3 regions of the Herminiimonas sp. GW821-FHT09C12 genome follow, and region 3 is predicted to be linked to each of the others. Evidence: predicted binding sites of a transcription regulator. Region 3 holds the regulator's gene; each other region holds the start of a gene.
The links. Region 3 encodes sigma-54, which starts transcription at its own class of promoters, with help from an activator protein. Its sites were predicted from a motif close to TGGCANGNAANCTGCTTT; they were not measured.
Positions count from the first base shown of each region.

Region 1: AC07N2_RS00965 (ammonium transporter) is a predicted target of sigma-54. The motif match lies at 1,313-1,330, and genes of this name have one in related genera.
Region 2: urtA (urea ABC transporter substrate-binding protein) is a predicted target of sigma-54. The motif match lies at 1,128-1,145, and genes of this name have one in related genera.

Region 1 covers NZ_JBWKPC010000001.1:204,044-209,590, forward strand. The annotation lists gene rimM (ribosome maturation factor RimM) at 1-289, opposite strand, end outside; gene rpsP (30S ribosomal protein S16) at 317-565, opposite strand; gene AC07N2_RS00960 (NINE protein) at 811-1,161, shown strand; gene AC07N2_RS00965 (ammonium transporter) at 1,392-2,855, shown strand; gene AC07N2_RS00970 (hypothetical protein) at 2,852-3,238, shown strand; gene AC07N2_RS00975 (acyl-CoA dehydrogenase) at 3,249-5,039, opposite strand; gene AC07N2_RS00980 (electron transfer flavoprotein subunit alpha/FixB family protein) at 5,177-5,547, opposite strand, start outside.
Region 2 covers NZ_JBWKPC010000002.1:919,501-925,047, forward strand. The annotation lists gene AC07N2_RS14165 (HD domain-containing protein) at 139-792, shown strand; gene urtA (urea ABC transporter substrate-binding protein) at 1,203-2,456, shown strand; gene urtB (urea ABC transporter permease subunit UrtB) at 2,616-4,232, shown strand; gene urtC (urea ABC transporter permease subunit UrtC) at 4,229-5,335, shown strand; gene urtD (urea ABC transporter ATP-binding protein UrtD) at 5,332-5,547, shown strand, end outside.
Region 3 covers NZ_JBWKPC010000001.1:1,270,287-1,275,833, reverse strand. The annotation lists gene AC07N2_RS06070 (KpsF/GutQ family sugar-phosphate isomerase) at 1-950, shown strand, start outside; gene AC07N2_RS06065 (KdsC family phosphatase) at 950-1,513, shown strand; gene lptC (LPS export ABC transporter periplasmic protein LptC) at 1,510-2,103, shown strand; gene lptA (lipopolysaccharide transport periplasmic protein LptA) at 2,148-2,702, shown strand; gene lptB (LPS export ABC transporter ATP-binding protein) at 2,704-3,444, shown strand; gene AC07N2_RS06045 (RNA polymerase factor sigma-54) at 3,466-4,935, shown strand; gene hpf (ribosome hibernation-promoting factor, HPF/YfiA family) at 5,039-5,401, shown strand; gene AC07N2_RS06035 (energy transducer TonB) at 5,486-5,547, opposite strand, start outside.

The sequences.
Region 1 (5,547 bases), 1.1 Mb from region 3:
TGTCGGACAGAGCCGGGAAATGACTGCGCGGGATCTGCACGGCTGCACCTTTCAGCGCCTCCGCGGCATCTCGCCCGGCCACACCCATCAACTGCGCGACTACATCGCCAGAATGAATCTTGGATTGCATCATCGCCACGTCATGGAATTCAGGCTTATCCAGCCACCATGTCTTGGCATTCAACAATGCATCCGCATCGGCTGAATAGGGTCTGACCCGCACCCAGCCATTCAATCCATACGCACCAGAGATGTAACCAACCAGCACCAAATCCTCAGGAACTTTCATTCCCGATGCCGTTTGATTCGACAAAACTTAAGCTGCTTTGCCAGCTTGCGCTACCAAACGAGCAACTGTCGGCGACAATTGTGCGCCAACGCCTTGCCAGTAGGCCAGACGGTCTTGCACAATGCGAACGCTTTCTTCAGCGCCCGATGCTACCGGGTTGTAAAAACCGATGCGTTCAATGAAGCGACCATCGCGGCGATTGCGCGAATCTGTAGCAACAATGTTAAAGAAAGGGCGCTTTTTTGCACCACCACGAGCTAAACGAATAACGACCATAATATTTCCAAAAAGTGTCTGAACACGGAAAAAGCCGCAAATTATAGCCCAAGTAGCGCTGCACCTGCAACCTCATTCACCAGCTTTAGCAACAGCAATGCGACAAATCACGCAAGATTGTCGTTTTCAGGGCGAATACAGGTAATTGCAACGAGTACAGAGTCTGCCCTTACAATACCCAGCGCATGGCAAAAAGCCCGTCCGCAGTCAATAAAAGCCTCTTTTTACCTATTAATAGACGCAATATGCCCACTCAACACAAGAATAAAACCCTCAGCACTTTCCTTGCGGCAATATTTGGCGGGCTAGGCCTTCATCGGTTTTATCTTTATGGCAAGAAGGATATTTGGGCCTGGGTACATCTATTGACACTGCCATTCTCCATCTTTGCCGGTTTTATCGGCGCTTTGGTCATAGGTCTGACACCGGATGAGAAATGGGATGCGCAACACAACGCACATTCCGGTCGTACATCCAATTCAGGCTGGGCCAACATTCTATTAGTCGTCGTCACTTTCGCCCTGGGCTCAACCGCATTGATCGCCACCATCGCCCGTGGATTCGATCTATATTTGACTGGCGGCGCACTCGGTTAAAAACCGCTGCACCCCCGTCCCTCGCACCACCGCCCCACGACAGTGCAAGAGTCTCACCACGATGTGCAGCGCTAGTGCGCACTCACCTCTGCACGCATCTAGTTAACTGAGTCACCTGCCCGTTCTGGACTCCCACACTTGAATTTCTTCATGGCACACATAGTGCTTTTATGAAACCTACGCGTGGCATCGCCACGCAGCTTAATAATTCAAGTCATCAGGGGAGTTTCATGACTATGCGTTCCGCATCTGCTTCGCTGGCATTAGCCGTTCTGGTTTCCGGCTTGCTCTTCAATACTGCTTCGGCACAATCTTCACCGCCGGAAGCAAGCTCTCCCACCGCTACCAGCGTAAGCCCTCCTCAAGAAGCACAACAAGCAGCACCGCTCACGATGCCGATGATAGTCGAACCTGCTGCGGCCACTGCGCCAGAACCGGCCGCAGCAGAACCACTCAGCAAACCCACTCTGGTTGATGCATCCAAAATCAGCGCTGGCGACACCGCATGGGTCTTGGCTGCGACCGCGCTGGTCTTGCTCATGACGATACCTGGCCTGGCCTTGTTTTACGCCGGCATGGTGCGCAAGAAAAATGTATTGGCGACGATGGCGCACAGCTTTGTCATCACTTGCCTGATTACCGTGATCTGGGTCGTCATCGGTTACAGCCTGGCATTCACGCCCGGCTCGCCTTATATCGGCGGACTGGACCGCGTGCTGTTGCACGGCATGGAATTCATGAAAGAAGCCGGCAAGGTCACAGTCAGTGAAATCGCACCGACCATCCCGGAAAGCGTCTTCATCATGTTTCAAATGACGTTCGCGATTATTACGCCGGCGCTGATTACCGGTGCCTTCGCCGAACGCATGAAGTTCTCTGCTTTGTTGATGTTCATCACGCTGTGGTCGATTTTTGTCTATGCACCGGTGGCACACTGGGTATGGGAACCGGGCGGCTGGCTGGCAGCACGTGGCATACTGGATTTTGCCGGTGGCACAGTGGTGCATATCAATGCCGGCGTTTCCGGTCTGGTTGCCGCCGTCATCATCGGCCCTCGCCTGGGCTTTGGTAAGGAACCGATGCCGCCGCACAATCTTGTCCTCACCGTGATTGGCGCTTCCATGCTGTGGGTAGGTTGGTTCGGTTTTAACGCGGGCTCCGCAGTCGCCGCAGACGGACGTGCCGGCATGGCTATGCTGGTGACGCAAATAGCTACCGCCATCGGCGCACTGTCGTGGATGTTTATCGAATGGATACGACGCGGCAAGCCATCAGTACTTGGCCTGGTGTCGGGCGCAGTATCGGGTCTGGTCGCCATCACACCGGCATCAGGTTTTGTCGACGTTACCGGCGCGCTGGTCATTGGTGTCGCCGCCGGTCTCGCCTGCTACTGGGGTGCGACTACGCTCAAATCGAAACTCGGTTACGACGATTCACTCGATGTATTCGGCGTACATGCCATAGGCGGCATAGTCGGCGCACTGTTGACCGGTGTATTCGCAGTGCAAAGCATAGGCGGCGCACAAAGCAGTTTCGGCAATCAAGCCTTCGGCGTTGTCGTGACCGTCGTTTTCTCCGCCGTCATGACCGCTCTGATACTCGGCATCGTCAGCGCACTGGTGGGCTTGCGTGTCACGCCTGAAGCTGAAATAGAAGGTTTGGATTTGGAACAACATGGTGAGCACGTGCTATGACGGATGAACATCACTCACGTGCAGAACTGGAAACACATGCATTTGCCCTGATGGGCAGATTGCATGTGAATCTGCGACGACAAAGCGGCCGGGTTATCGATATCGAATACATGCGCATCGATCCGGCTTACTGTCGCTACTTATTGAAAATGGCGTCTCTTTCCACCAACGCAGATGTGCAAGACATAGGACAAAAATTGCAAGAAGTGTTCTTCGGCGAAGAAGGCTTGTTTGTACGCACGGAGCCAAGACAACCCTTGCTGACGCGCTTGGCAGAACCAGCACCGCCCACATCAACTCCGGCTGCCGCAGCAACTGCACCCGCCGCAACTCCTGAAACCAGCGATCCAGTTGATCGCGGCTACATCGGGCGTTTGCGCTAACGCATCACAATCAAAACTGCGTCTCGTCCAGTGCCAACACACCACTGCTGCCGGCAATAATCGCACTACGATAACCGGCAGCCTGCGATAAAAAGTAATCAGCAAAGAAGCGTGCCGTCGCCAGCTTCGCTTCATAAAACTTCGCATTACCTTCGCCCGCATCCAGCTTGGCTTGTGCAATCAATGCAGCACGCGCCATCTGCCAACCACCGAGCACGATGCCAGCCAGTTTCAGATACGGCACGCTACCGGCAAACACCCCTTTGATATCGGATTGAATATTCGCGACCACATAAGCAACCACATCTTCCAGCGCAGTGGACGCTGCAGCGAGGTGCGTGTGTATCGCAGCCAAATCTTTTGATGACGCGGCTGCTAGCTCAGCTTCCGTTTCGCGCACGCGCGCAATAATGTTGCGTGCAACGGCACCACCATCGCGCACAGTCTTGCGACCGACCAAATCGTTGGCCTGTATCGCCGTCGTTCCTTCGTATATCGTCAGGATGCGTGCATCACGATAGTATTGCGCCGCGCCGGTTTCTTCAATGAAGCCCATGCCGCCATGTATCTGCAAACCAGTAGATGCGACATCTATCGACATCTCTGTTGACCAACCCTTGATGATAGGCACCAGGAATTCATAGAAAGCCTGATTGGCGCTGCGCACCTTTTCATCCGTGTGATGATGCGCCACATCGGAAGCAGCAGCACCGACATAAGCCAACGCACGTGCCGCCTCTATCTGCGCACGCATGGACATCAACATGCGACGCACATCCGGTTGATGAATAATCGAAACCGCAGTTGGCGAACCTTCCAGATCCTTGGATTGCACACGATCCTTCGCATACGCGACGGCTTTTTGATACGCCCGCTCAGCCACGCTAATACCTTGTATGCCAACCGCAAAGCGTGCTGCATTCATCATGATGAACATGGTTTCCAGCCCGCGGTTCTCTTGTCCGACCAGCGTACCGATGGCGCCGCCGTGATCACCGAATTGCAGTACAGCAGTCGGACTCGCCTTGATGCCCAGCTTGTGTTCTATCGATACGCAAAACGCATCATTACGTTCGCCCAGTGAACCATCGGCGTTGACCAAAAATTTCGGCACCAGGAATAAGGAAATCCCCTTCACGCCTTCCGGTGCATCCGGCGTGCGCGCCAACACGAGGTGGATGATGTTCTCCGCCATATCGTGCTCGCCGTACGTGATGAATATCTTGGTACCGGAAATTTTGTAAGTGCCGTCGCCTTGCGGAATCGCACGTGAACGCACCATCGCAAGATCGGAGCCAGCTTGCGGCTCGGTCAGGTTCATCGTGCCTGTCCATTTACCAGCAATGAAGTTGGGAAGGAATTTTTCTTTTTGCTGGTCGGAGCCGGCAGTCATCAGCGCTTCGATCGCGCCGTCGGTCAGTAGAGGGCACAAGGCAAACGAAAGATTCGCCGAATTCAACATTTCCATGCACGGCGTTGCCACCAGCTTGGGCAAACCCTGTCCGCCGAAATCTGCCGGATGTTGCACACCCTGCCAACCTGCTGCGCCGTAAGCCTTGAATGCTTCCTTGAAGCCCGGCGTGGTGGTGACCTTGCCGTCTTTCCACTCGCTCGGATGTTGATCGCCAGTCTGGTTCAGCGGCGCAATCACTTCGCTGCAAAAGCGCGCATTTTCTTCCAGCACCGCTTCCACCGTTTCCGGCGTTGCATCTTCACAGCCGGGCAAGGCATTGATGGCCGACAGATCGGCCAGCTCGTTCATCACGAACAGCATGTCTTTCAAAGGGGCAAGGTAAGTCATGCAAGGCTCCTAAAAGAAAATGGGCAGGACGTTCAGCTATTTGCAGTGTGCCAGAAAAAATCCTGAACGCACTACTAAGCTACCCGTCCTGCCCATTTTGATGCAACGACATTGCCGCTGCACCACCTCTATTTAACTTAACCTAGCTCTGTCACCAGTTGCGGAACAACTTCAAACAGATCGCCAACTATGCCGTAATCCGCCACCGAGAAAATCGGCGCTTCCGCATCCTTGTTGATCGCAACGATCACTTTGGAATCCTTCATACCGGCCAAATGCTGAATCGCGCCGGAGATACCAACTGCGATATAAAGTTCCGGCGCCACGATCTTGCCAGTCTGACCGACTTGCCAATCGTTAGGCACATAACCGGCATCGACTGCGGCACGCGATGCGCCCATCGCAGCACCGAGCTTGTCGGCCAATGGTTCGAGGATTTTGAAGTTGTCTGCCGAACCCATACCACGGCCGCCGGAAACGACGATCTTCGCTGCAGTCAATTCAGGAC
Region 2 (5,547 bases), on a different contig from region 3:
ATCGCAAGCTGGCAAACGCTCTGCTATACATCGTGATGTGGCTGGTATCATGCACAGTCATCATCTACATCGCTTTCAGAGTCGGATACAAAAGCAGCTCCTCGTATCCGCACTCATCCATCACGACAACTTCACAATATGAATCTCGCATCAAATACATGGCAACAGCGTTTCATTACGCTGGCCACAGAAGCCGCCGGCGACGACGGCGCGCATGACATCAATCATTTGCACAGAGTCTGGCAAACCGCACAAACGCTGCTGGCCGATCATCCGGAAGCAGATGCGCTCGTCGTACAAGCGGCGTGCTATCTGCATGATTTGGTCAATCTGGCCAAGAATGATCCTGATCGCCATCTGGCATCACGACAAGCCGCGCAACTCGCCTGCCGTCAATTGGAGGCGATGGATTTCCCATCGGATAAATTAGCACCTCTTGCGCACGCCATTGAAGCGCACAGTTTTTCTGCCAACATCACACCACTCACGATAGAAGCCCGCATCGTGCAGGACGCCGACAGGCTCGATGCCTTGGGTGCAGTTGGATTGGCGCGACTGTTTTACATCGCGGGTCGCATGGGTAGCGAGCTTGCACATCCTGATGATCCAACTGGAGCGCAACGCGAATTGGATGACAAGCGTTATGCGCTGGATCACATCGAAGTCAAACTCGCCAAACTTCCTGCCAGCATGCAAACCGATGCCGGTCACAAATTGGGTGAACAACGATTGGAATGGATATATGACTTCCGCGATACCTTCATTGCCGAATGGGGCACGCAGAATACGTGATCCAGCATCGATATTGCAGATAGGCAAAGGTACATTACACGCACCACTTTGACGCCTGAGACGTTGCTGGGGTTGATTATGCGCTTGCTACAGCTATCTGCAACGGTGCAAATTCTTGGTCAAAATTTTCACAAAAAGTTAACACACATCAATTTCCAGCTCTGAAAAACCCTCCTACACACGCACGCCCAAATATGCGCCCCATTTAAGGGCGCATTTATTTTGTCCGCACCATTGCCACATTGCCCATCACCTAAACGGTGCGTGCAATGCATGTCGCTTGCTCCAAATCTCGTAAATCAGGGCTAACCGGCATCTTTGCTGCTCCCGGCAATTGGCATGCATTCTGCTAAAGCAACAAGGCGGTTCGTTACTCTCATTGATTCTTCCTTTCACTGTAGGAGCACTTCATGTCACGTCGCACTATCCTAAAAGCAACAGCACTTGGCGCGTTCACACTAGCAGCTTCTTCCTGGCTTCCCACCGCTTTTGCCGCTGACACTATCAAGGTCGGCATCCTGCATTCGCTCTCCGGCACCATGGCCATCTCCGAAACCTCGTTGAAAGACGTGGCGCTGATGACGATCGATGAAATCAATGCCAATGGCGGCGTCATGGGCAAGAAGTTGGAAGCGGTCATCGTTGATCCGGCATCCAACTGGCCTTTGTTCGCGGAAAAAGCACGACAGTTGATCTCGCAAGACAAGGTATCCGTCGTCTTCGGTTGCTGGACTTCGGTCTCACGCAAATCGGTACTGCCAGTTTTCAAGGAACTCAACAGCCTGCTGTTCTACCCAGTTCAATACGAAGGTGAAGAACTCGAGAAAAACGTCTTCTACACCGGTGCTGCACCTAATCAACAAGCAATTCCGGCTACTGAATACTTGATGTCGAAAGAAGGCGGCGGTGCCAAGCGCTTCGTCCTGCTCGGCACTGACTACGTCTACCCACGCACCACCAACAAGATTCTGCGCTCCTTCCTGCATAGCAAAGGTGTGAAGGATGCCGATATCGATGAGGTCTACACTCCGTTCGGCCATTCCGATTACCAAACCATCGTCGCCAACATCAAGAAGTTCGCAGCAGGCGGCAAGACAGCGGTCATCTCCACCATCAATGGCGACTCCAACGTGCCTTTCTACAAGGAATTGGGTAATGCAGGCTTGAAAGCGACCGACGTTCCTGTCGTTGCATTCTCGGTCGGTGAAGAAGAATTGCGCGGCGTCGACACCAAACCACTGGTCGGCCATCTGGCAGCATGGAACTACTTTGAATCGGTAAAGAACCCAGTCAATGCAGCTTTCATCAAAAAATGGAAAGCCTACGCAGTAGCGAAAAAACTCCCTAACGCCAACACGGTCGTGACCAACGATCCGATGGAAGCAACCTACGTCGGTCTCTACATGTGGAAACAAGCGGTAGAAAAAGCCAAGTCCACCGATACCGACAAAGTAATCGCGGCTATGGCTGGTCAAACCTTCAAGGCACCATCCGGCTACACACTGGAAATGGACAAAACCAATCACCACTTGCACAAACCAGTGATGATCGGCGAAATCAAAGCTGACGGTCAGTTCAACGTGGTCAACAAAACCAAAACCACCATCCGTGCGCAACCTTGGAGCCCATACATTCCGGGTAACGAGTCCAAGCAAAAGTTGTAATCGACGCCAACGGTTGCAAAGCAACCGTGTCTAGCAAGTAGGTATTGCGCCGGGTTATTGGTATCTATCCGGCGCAATACATCTCATACCTGACGCATTCTGCACTGATCTCACGATCCGCGGCCAGGACATTCCGTCTTGCTACACCATGAAAAAACCATGAGACTGTTCTCCAGAATTCTCGCTACCGGCTTGCTCAGTGTCTGGTTATGCACGCAGGCGATCAGTACGTATGCCGCCATCGATCCAGCCTTGCTCAAGCCACTTGCCGGTGATGATCCCGACGCGCGCATCGCCGCCGTCACACAGATCGCTGCACTCGCGAATGAAGATGCGCGAAAGATACTGAACGCGATCAACAATGACGCGCTGTACGCGACGCCTGCCGGTGACGTGCTCATCATCGAAGATACCGAAGCATTCAATCCTGCCACCGATAAAACCGGCCCTGCGCCTGATGACGCAGAAGGCATCACCGTCAACAATCGTCTGCGTGGCGTGGTCGAGATCGCACTCTCCGGCCTGCAATTGTTTTCTCAAGATAGAAAGGCGCGTCTGACGGCCGCCACCGATTTGCTGAAAACAGCAGACCCGGAACAAATTCCATTGATCAATAAAGCACTGGAAAAAGAAAGCGATCCAGCCATCAAAGAGCTGCTGCAACAGGTCGTCGCAACTGCCAATCTGCACGCACCTGATGCCGCCACACGCCAGGCTGCAGTCAAGACACTCGCCAGTACAACTAACGCCAGCCTGAAGCCATTGCTGGAACAAATGCTGGTGAAGAATCCCGACGGCAGTTACGTCGAACCTGATGAAGGTGTACGCAGTGAGGCGACACGCACACTCTCTGCATTGAATCGTCATCTGACCATTACCGAATTCGTCGGCAAACTGTTTTACGGTGTCTCGCTAGGCAGCGTCTTGTTGCTGGCAGCGCTCGGACTCGCGATCACCTTCGGCTTGATGGGCATCATCAACATGGCGCATGGCGAACTGCTGATGATAGGTGCGTACACCACCTACGTTTGCCAACTGGTATTCCGCAAATACTTTCCTGAAGCCATCGACGCCTACCTGCTGGTCGCCCTGCCCGCCGCCTTCATCGTGGCCGGCGCAGTCGGTATCGCATTGGAGCGTCTGGTCATACGCTGGCTCTATGGTCGTCCGTTGGAAACGCTGCTCTGTACCTGGGGCATCAGTCTGATACTGATGCAAACGGTGCGCTCCATCTTCGGCGCACAAAACGTCGAAGTGGCGAATCCAAGCTGGATGTCTGGCGGGATCACAGTGTTGGGTTCTCTGGTGCTGTCGTATAACCGCATCGTCATCATTTTCTTCGCACTATTCGTGGTACTCGCAGTGTGGCTGATCCTGAACAAGACCCGCCTCGGCCTGTTCGTACGTGCCGTCATGCAGAACCGTCGCATGGCAGCTTGCGTCGGCGTCTCTACCGGCAAGATAGACATGATGACCTTCGGCCTCGGTTGCGGCATCGCCGGACTCGGTGGCGTCGCGCTGTCGCAGCTCGGCAATGTCGGCCCCGATCTCGGTCAAGGTTATATCGTCGATTCCTTCATGGTGGTAGTGCTGGGCGGCGTCGGTCAGTTGGCCGGTACCGTGATAGCCGCTTTCGGTCTGGGCGAGGTCAACAAATTCCTCGAACCGGTCGCTGGTGCCGTGCTGGCGAAGATCGCGATTCTGGTCTTCATTATCGTCTTTATCCAAAAACGCCCGCAAGGCCTGTTTGCACTCAAAGGCAGGAGCGTGGAATGAGTCCTATCTTGAAACCTTCTCTCTTTACACGTCCGGCCTGGATAGGCATCGTATTTTGCTTCGTCGTGCTGGCCTTGCTGCCTATTTTGAATCTGTGCTTTCCGGCCGGTCATGCGCTGCATATTTCCAGCTACACCATCGCACTGGTCGGCAAGTTCATGTGCTACGCGATGGCGGCTTTGGCGCTGGATCTGGTGTGGGGTTACACCGGCATCCTGTCGCTCGGTCATGGCGTCTTCTTTGCGCTCGGCGGTTATGCACACGGCATGTATCTGATGCGCTCGATTGGTCGTGACGGCGTGTATCAAAGCAATCTGCCTGACTTCATGGTCTTCCTGAACTGGAAGGAATATCCGTGGTATTGGTGGATGACGGAACACTTCTGGTTCGCGATGTTGCTGGTGGTATTGGTGCCGGGCTTGTTGGCTTTTATTTTCGGCTACTTCGCCTTCCGTTCGCGCATCAAGGGAGTGTACTTCTCCATCATCACGCAAGCGATGACTTTTGCCTTCATGCTGCTGTTCTTCCGCAACGATACCGGCTTCGGTGGCAATAACGGCTTTACCGACTTCAAACGCATACTCGGCTTTACGATCACGGCACCATCAACCAAGGCTGTGCTGTATCTGATCACGCTGGCTTTCCTGCTCGGCGCTCTGCTTTTGTGCCGCGCCATCGTTACGTCGAAACTGGGACGCGTGTTGCAAGGCGTGCGCGATTCCGAATCGCGCTTGATGTTCATCGGCTACAACCCGCTGTGGTTCAAGCTCTTCGTCTGGACCTTGTCTGCCGTGTTGTGTGGCATTGCGGGTGCGTTATACGTGCCGCAAGTCGGCATCATCAATCCATCGGAAATGTCTCCGGCCAATTCGATAGAAATGGTAATCTGGGCGGCAGTCGGCGGACGCGGTTCCTTGCTCGGCCCCATCATTGGCGCATTCACCGTTAACGGTTTGAAGAGCTGGTTCACCGCCGCCTTCCCCGACCTGTGGCTGTACGCGCTGGGCTTGATCTTCATCCTGGTCACGCTGTTCATGCCACAAGGCATATTGGGACTGGTCAAAAAACTCAAGAAACAAAAGAATGAAGAGGCCGCAGTATGAGCGAACTCTATAACCCGGCCGAGCCATCTGACCGCGTCGACAACAATCAACATGCCGATCACGGCGTCACCTATTCGCGTCTGAAACCGGAAGGTCTGGATACCGCACACGGCGTCATCCTGTATCTGGAAAACATCACCGTCTCCTTCGATGGCTTCAAGGCGATCAACAATCTGAATCTCGATATCTCGGTCGGTGAACTGCGCTGCATC
Region 3 (5,547 bases):
ACACGCTGCAAATCGAAGCGGACGCCATCCTTGCACTAAAAGAGCGCATCACCAGCAAGACCAGCGCACAGTTCATTCAGGCATTGACTCTGTTGCTGAACTGCAAAGGTAGAGTGGTGGTATCCGGCATCGGTAAATCCGGCCATATCGCACGCAAGATTGCATCAACGCTGGCCTCGACCGGCACACCCGCTTTTTTCGTTCATGCGGCAGAAGCTTCGCACGGCGACCTCGGCATGATTACCGCCGATGATGTCCTGATAGGGATTTCTTATTCCGGCGAAGCTGGCGAATTGCTCGGCATCGTGCCCACGATCAAACGCATGGGTGCACACCTGATCACCATCACCGGCAATGACGCATCCAATCTGGCGATACAAGCTGATGTGCATTTGAACGTCCATATCGACAAAGAAGCCTGCCCGCTGAACCTCGCCCCTACCGCCAGCACGACGGCGACTCTTGCACTGGGCGACGCCCTCGCAGTCGCCTTGCTGGATGCTCGCGGCTTTGGCGAAGAAGACTTTGCCCGCTCGCATCCAGGTGGCGCATTGGGTCGCCGCCTGTTGACGCACGTACGCGATGTGATGCGCACCGGCGACGCAGTACCTACCGTCGCAGCCGACGCTACTCTCTATGCAGCCCTGTTGGAAAGCAGCAAAAAGGGGATGGCGATGACTGCCGTAGTAGATAAAGACGGCCACGCTATCGGCGTCTTCACCGATGGCGACTTGCGCCGCCTGATCGAAACCCAGCAGGATTTCTCGAAATTATCGATAGCAGAAGTCATGCATGCCCATCCGCGCAGCGTCCATCCAGAACAGCTCGCAGTAGATGCGGTCGATATGATGGAAGAATTCCGCATCAATCAATTGCTGGTGACCGATGCCAACGGCAAGCTGGTCGGCGCATTGCACATTCACGATCTGACCCGCGCGAAAGTAATCTGATGACAGCGCCCGCAGATACCGTCGCTGACTCTAGCACTTCAGCATCCGCCACAGCCCGCGCAGCAAATGTGCGGCTGATGATTTTTGATGTCGATGGCATTCTGACCGACGGCAGTCTGCATTTCGGCCCCGAAGGCGAAGTCACCAAAACATTCAATGTGCTCGATGGCCACGGCATCAAACTGCTGCAGCAATCTGGTGTAGCAACCGCCATCATCAGCGCGCGCCAATCGCCCATCGTATTGCGACGTGCCACCGATCTCGGCATACATCATGTATTCCAGGGCATACACGACAAACGCAGCGCATTCGAACAACTGCTGGCTCAAACCAAAATGACTGCAGATGCTTGCGGCTTTATCGGCGACGATGTGATCGACCTGCCGATTTTGTTGCGTGTTGGCTTTGCCGCCAGCGTACCGAATGCGCATGCTGAAGTACGCTCCCGCGTGCACTACGTCACACAAGCCAGTGGCGGCCGCGGTGCAGCACGCGAACTGTGCGACTTTATCCTGCGCGCGCAAGGCAACTACGAGGCGGCGCTCGCACCGTATCTTGCATGAGACGCCCCACCAATAGCGTACGCATCATCGTGTTGCTTGCACTCAGCGCTGCATTAGCGCTGGGCAGCTTTTGGTTAGTGGAAGTCATGCGTAGACAAACCGAAGATACGCTACCGACCAAACCACGTAGCGATCCGGATTTTTATGTCGAGAAATTCAATTTCGTGCAAATGGGCAAAGACGGAGAAGCTCGCTACAACCTGACCGGAAGCGAGATGAAGCATTACCCTCTCGACGATTCCTATCAGATACAAAATCCGATCATGCACAGCTTCAGCAAAGACAAGCCTGCAATGGTCAGCCGTTCGCTGCGCGCAACCCTGCTCAATGCAAGCAATGAAGTACACATGTACGATAACGTACTCATTGATCGTCCGGCATCTGCCACCGCACAACATTTTCAACTCAAGACTTCGTATTTGTTATTGCTGCCGGACGAAGACATCATGAAAACACCGAAACCGGTAGAGCTAAAACTCGGCACCTCAGTCCTGACTGGCACTGGCATGTTTGTCAATAATGCAACCGGCGAGTTTCGTTTATCCAGTAACGTAAATGGTTTGTATCAGGCAGCAACGCGCCACAATTGAGCGCGACTCAGCCTTTACTCGACGCATTCTTTTAGAGAATTCTCATGAAACGATTACTATCAGCACTGCTGCTTATCGCTGGCGTCAGCACCGCACTCGGTGCCCACGCCGAAAAAGCTGATGCGACCAAGCCGACCAACGTCGAAGCCAATCAAATGGAATACGACGACGTCAAGCAGATCAATACCTTCACCGGCAACGTCGTCCTGACGCGCGGCACCATCTTGATGAAGGCCAATAAAATGGTCGTGAAACAAGATCCTGCCGGCTATCAGTTCATCACGCTGTACGCCCCACCCGGCGGCTTGGCAACCTTTCGCCAAAAGCGCGACGGTGGCCCTGATCAATGGATAGATGGCCAAGCCGAACGCATCGAGTATGACGACAAGGCCGAGATCATGAAGCTGTTTTCCAAAGCGCGCATGCGGCGCCTTGAAAATGGCAAACCGACTGACGAAGTCGAAGGCGAATTCATTTCCTACGACACACGCGCTGAATTCTTTACCGTCAACAACACTGCATCCGGCGACAGCAAACAAGGCGCCGGACGCATCAAGGCCGTGATTCAGCCACGCGCCGCTGATACAAAGGCAAAATAAGATGTCGAGCAAGCTGATCGTTAACGGACTGCAAAAAAGCTACGGCGCACGCCAGGTTGTGCGCGACGTCGCCTTGCAAGTTGAAAGCGGCGAAGTCGTTGGTCTACTCGGCCCGAATGGCGCCGGCAAAACCACATCGTTTTACATGATCGTCGGATTGGTGCCATCGGATGCCGGCCGTATTGAACTGGATGGCGTCGACATCTCGCGCCTGCCTATTCATAAACGCGCTCTGCTCGGCTTGTCCTATCTGCCACAGGAAGCATCGGTGTTCCGCAAGTTGAGCGTAGAAGACAATATTCGCGCCGTACTTGAATTACAGCGCGTCAATGGCAAAGCATTAAACAGCTCGCAAATTGAAGAACGACTCGACACACTGCTGGCCGATCTGCAAATTGAAAAGCTGCGCGAAAATCAAGCACTCTCCTTATCTGGTGGTGAGCGTCGTCGCGTCGAAATCGCACGCGCACTCGCAACCAATCCGCGCTTCGTGTTGCTTGATGAACCGTTTGCCGGTGTCGATCCAATTGCCGTGATTGAAATTCAACGCATCGTGCGCTTCCTGAAGGAACGTGGCATCGGCGTACTTATCACCGATCACAATGTGCGCGAAACGCTGGGTATCTGCGATCGCGCTTACATCATCAACCAGGGCGCAGTATTGGCCAGTGGACGACCTGACGACATCATTGCCAACGAATCGGTGCGTCGCGTCTACCTGGGCGAACACTTCCGCATGTAAGCGCGGAAGAGAAAAAAGTCTATGAAGCAATCCCTGCAATTACGAGTCTCGCAACATCTGGCCTTAACGCCACAACTGCAACAATCGATACGCTTGTTGCAGTTGTCGACTCTTGAATTGCATCAGGAACTGGAACAAATCCTGGCTGACAATCCGATGCTGGAACGTACCGATGATCCTCTCGATCATGCGATACGCTTGCTGGCTGATGGTGCCATCGGTGCAAACGGAACCACACCTGAAGGCGCCAGCGTCGAAGCCAACGCGCAAACACCAGAGAGTGAAACAACATTCGACGCACCCGATTTGCCGGAAGCTTCCAGTGCTGAAAGCGAATGGAGCTTTGACGATGTCGCACGCACCTCCAAGGCACCGGAAGATGACGATGCCCGTCCGCAACTGGAAGCGCACGAGACCACACTGCGCGAACACTTGCTGGAACAGATGCGCGTCACCGTGCGCGAACGACGTGACCGCGCCTTGCTCGAACTCATCATCGATGCATTAAACGACAACGGCTACCTGGAAGAAGAGCTGGAAGAAATTCATGCTCGTCTGCCGGAAGAACTCGAAATCGAACTGGAAGAATTGCAGATCGCCTTGAATCTGCTGCAAAGCTTCGACCCAGCCGGCGTCGGTGCGCGCAATGCTTCTGAATGTCTTGCATTGCAAATCAAGCGTTTCCCGAAAGTAGCGATGGTGACACGTCGCATGGCACTCGCCATTGTGGAAAACCATCTCCCCCTATTTGCTCAACGCGACTTCAACAAGCTACGCAAGGCGCTCGATTGTGACGACGAAGATCTGCGCGAAGCACAAGTCATCATCAAGCAATGCAATCCGCATCCAGGCTCCATCTTCGCCACCGATACATCGGATTATGTTGTGCCGGACGTCATCGTCAAACGCACCCGCAATGGCTGGCAAGTCATGCTCAATCACGACGTCATGCCACGCCTGCGCGTTAATAGCATGTATGCCAACATTTTGAAGCAAAGCAAGGGCGAAGGGTCGCTTGGTTCCCAGCTGCAAGAGGCTAAATGGCTGATCAAAAACATGCGCCAACGCTTCGACACCATCCTTCGTGTCGCACAGGCAATTGTAGAGCGGCAAAAAAACTTTTTTTCACATGGTGCAGTTGCCATGCGACCGCTTGTTTTACGTGAAATAGCTGATACACTGGGTTTACACGAGAGTACTATTTCACGTGTAACCACCCAGAAGTACATGCTCACCCCACACGGGATGTTCGAATTGAAATATTTTTTCGGCAGCCATGTCGCAACAGAAGCTGGTGGCGAAGCGTCATCAACTGCGATACGGGCACTGATCAAACAATTGATAGGAGCCGAAGACCCGAAAATTCCATTCTCTGATAGCAAGATTGCCGACATGCTGGCAGAACAAGGCATGGTGGTAGCAAGACGGACCGTCGCAAAATATCGTGAAGCCTTGAAGATTCCACCGGTCAATCTGCGCAAGTCGTTGTAGATATCGTCCTTAATAGTTTTTTGTTGTTATACGTTGCTGTGTTCAGCGTAGTCAGATAACAAGACGCGCACGAACCTCCAGTGATCTGCCATAGGAGCACTGTATGAATCTCACAATCAGTGGACATCACCTCGAATTAACCCCCGCCATCCGCGAATATGTACAAGGTAAATTGGAGCGCATCAAACGTCATTTTGATCACGTTATCGATATCGCAGTCATCCTGACTGTAGACAATCTTCCCGAAAAAGAAAAACGCCAAAAAGCAGAAATAAACTTGCGCGTGAGAGGCAAGGATCTGCACGCGGAAAGCATCGCAGATAATTTATATGCTGCCATCGATACGCTGATCGATAAACTCGATCGCCAAGTGATCAAATATAAAACCAAGCAACAAGACCATCAACACGAAGCGATCAAACGATTGCCGGATGAGTCCGATGTTGTTGCACCCTCAGGTGCATAGATAGACCGAGCAAATCGGTCAGATGAAATGAAGGGCGCAGATTGCGCCCTTTTTTAATTGGTATTCCTTTAGATTCGATCGGATTTAATCCGCATTCTTCTTTATTCGTTCAACTACCACACCTTCCAAAACGACCTCGATTTTGA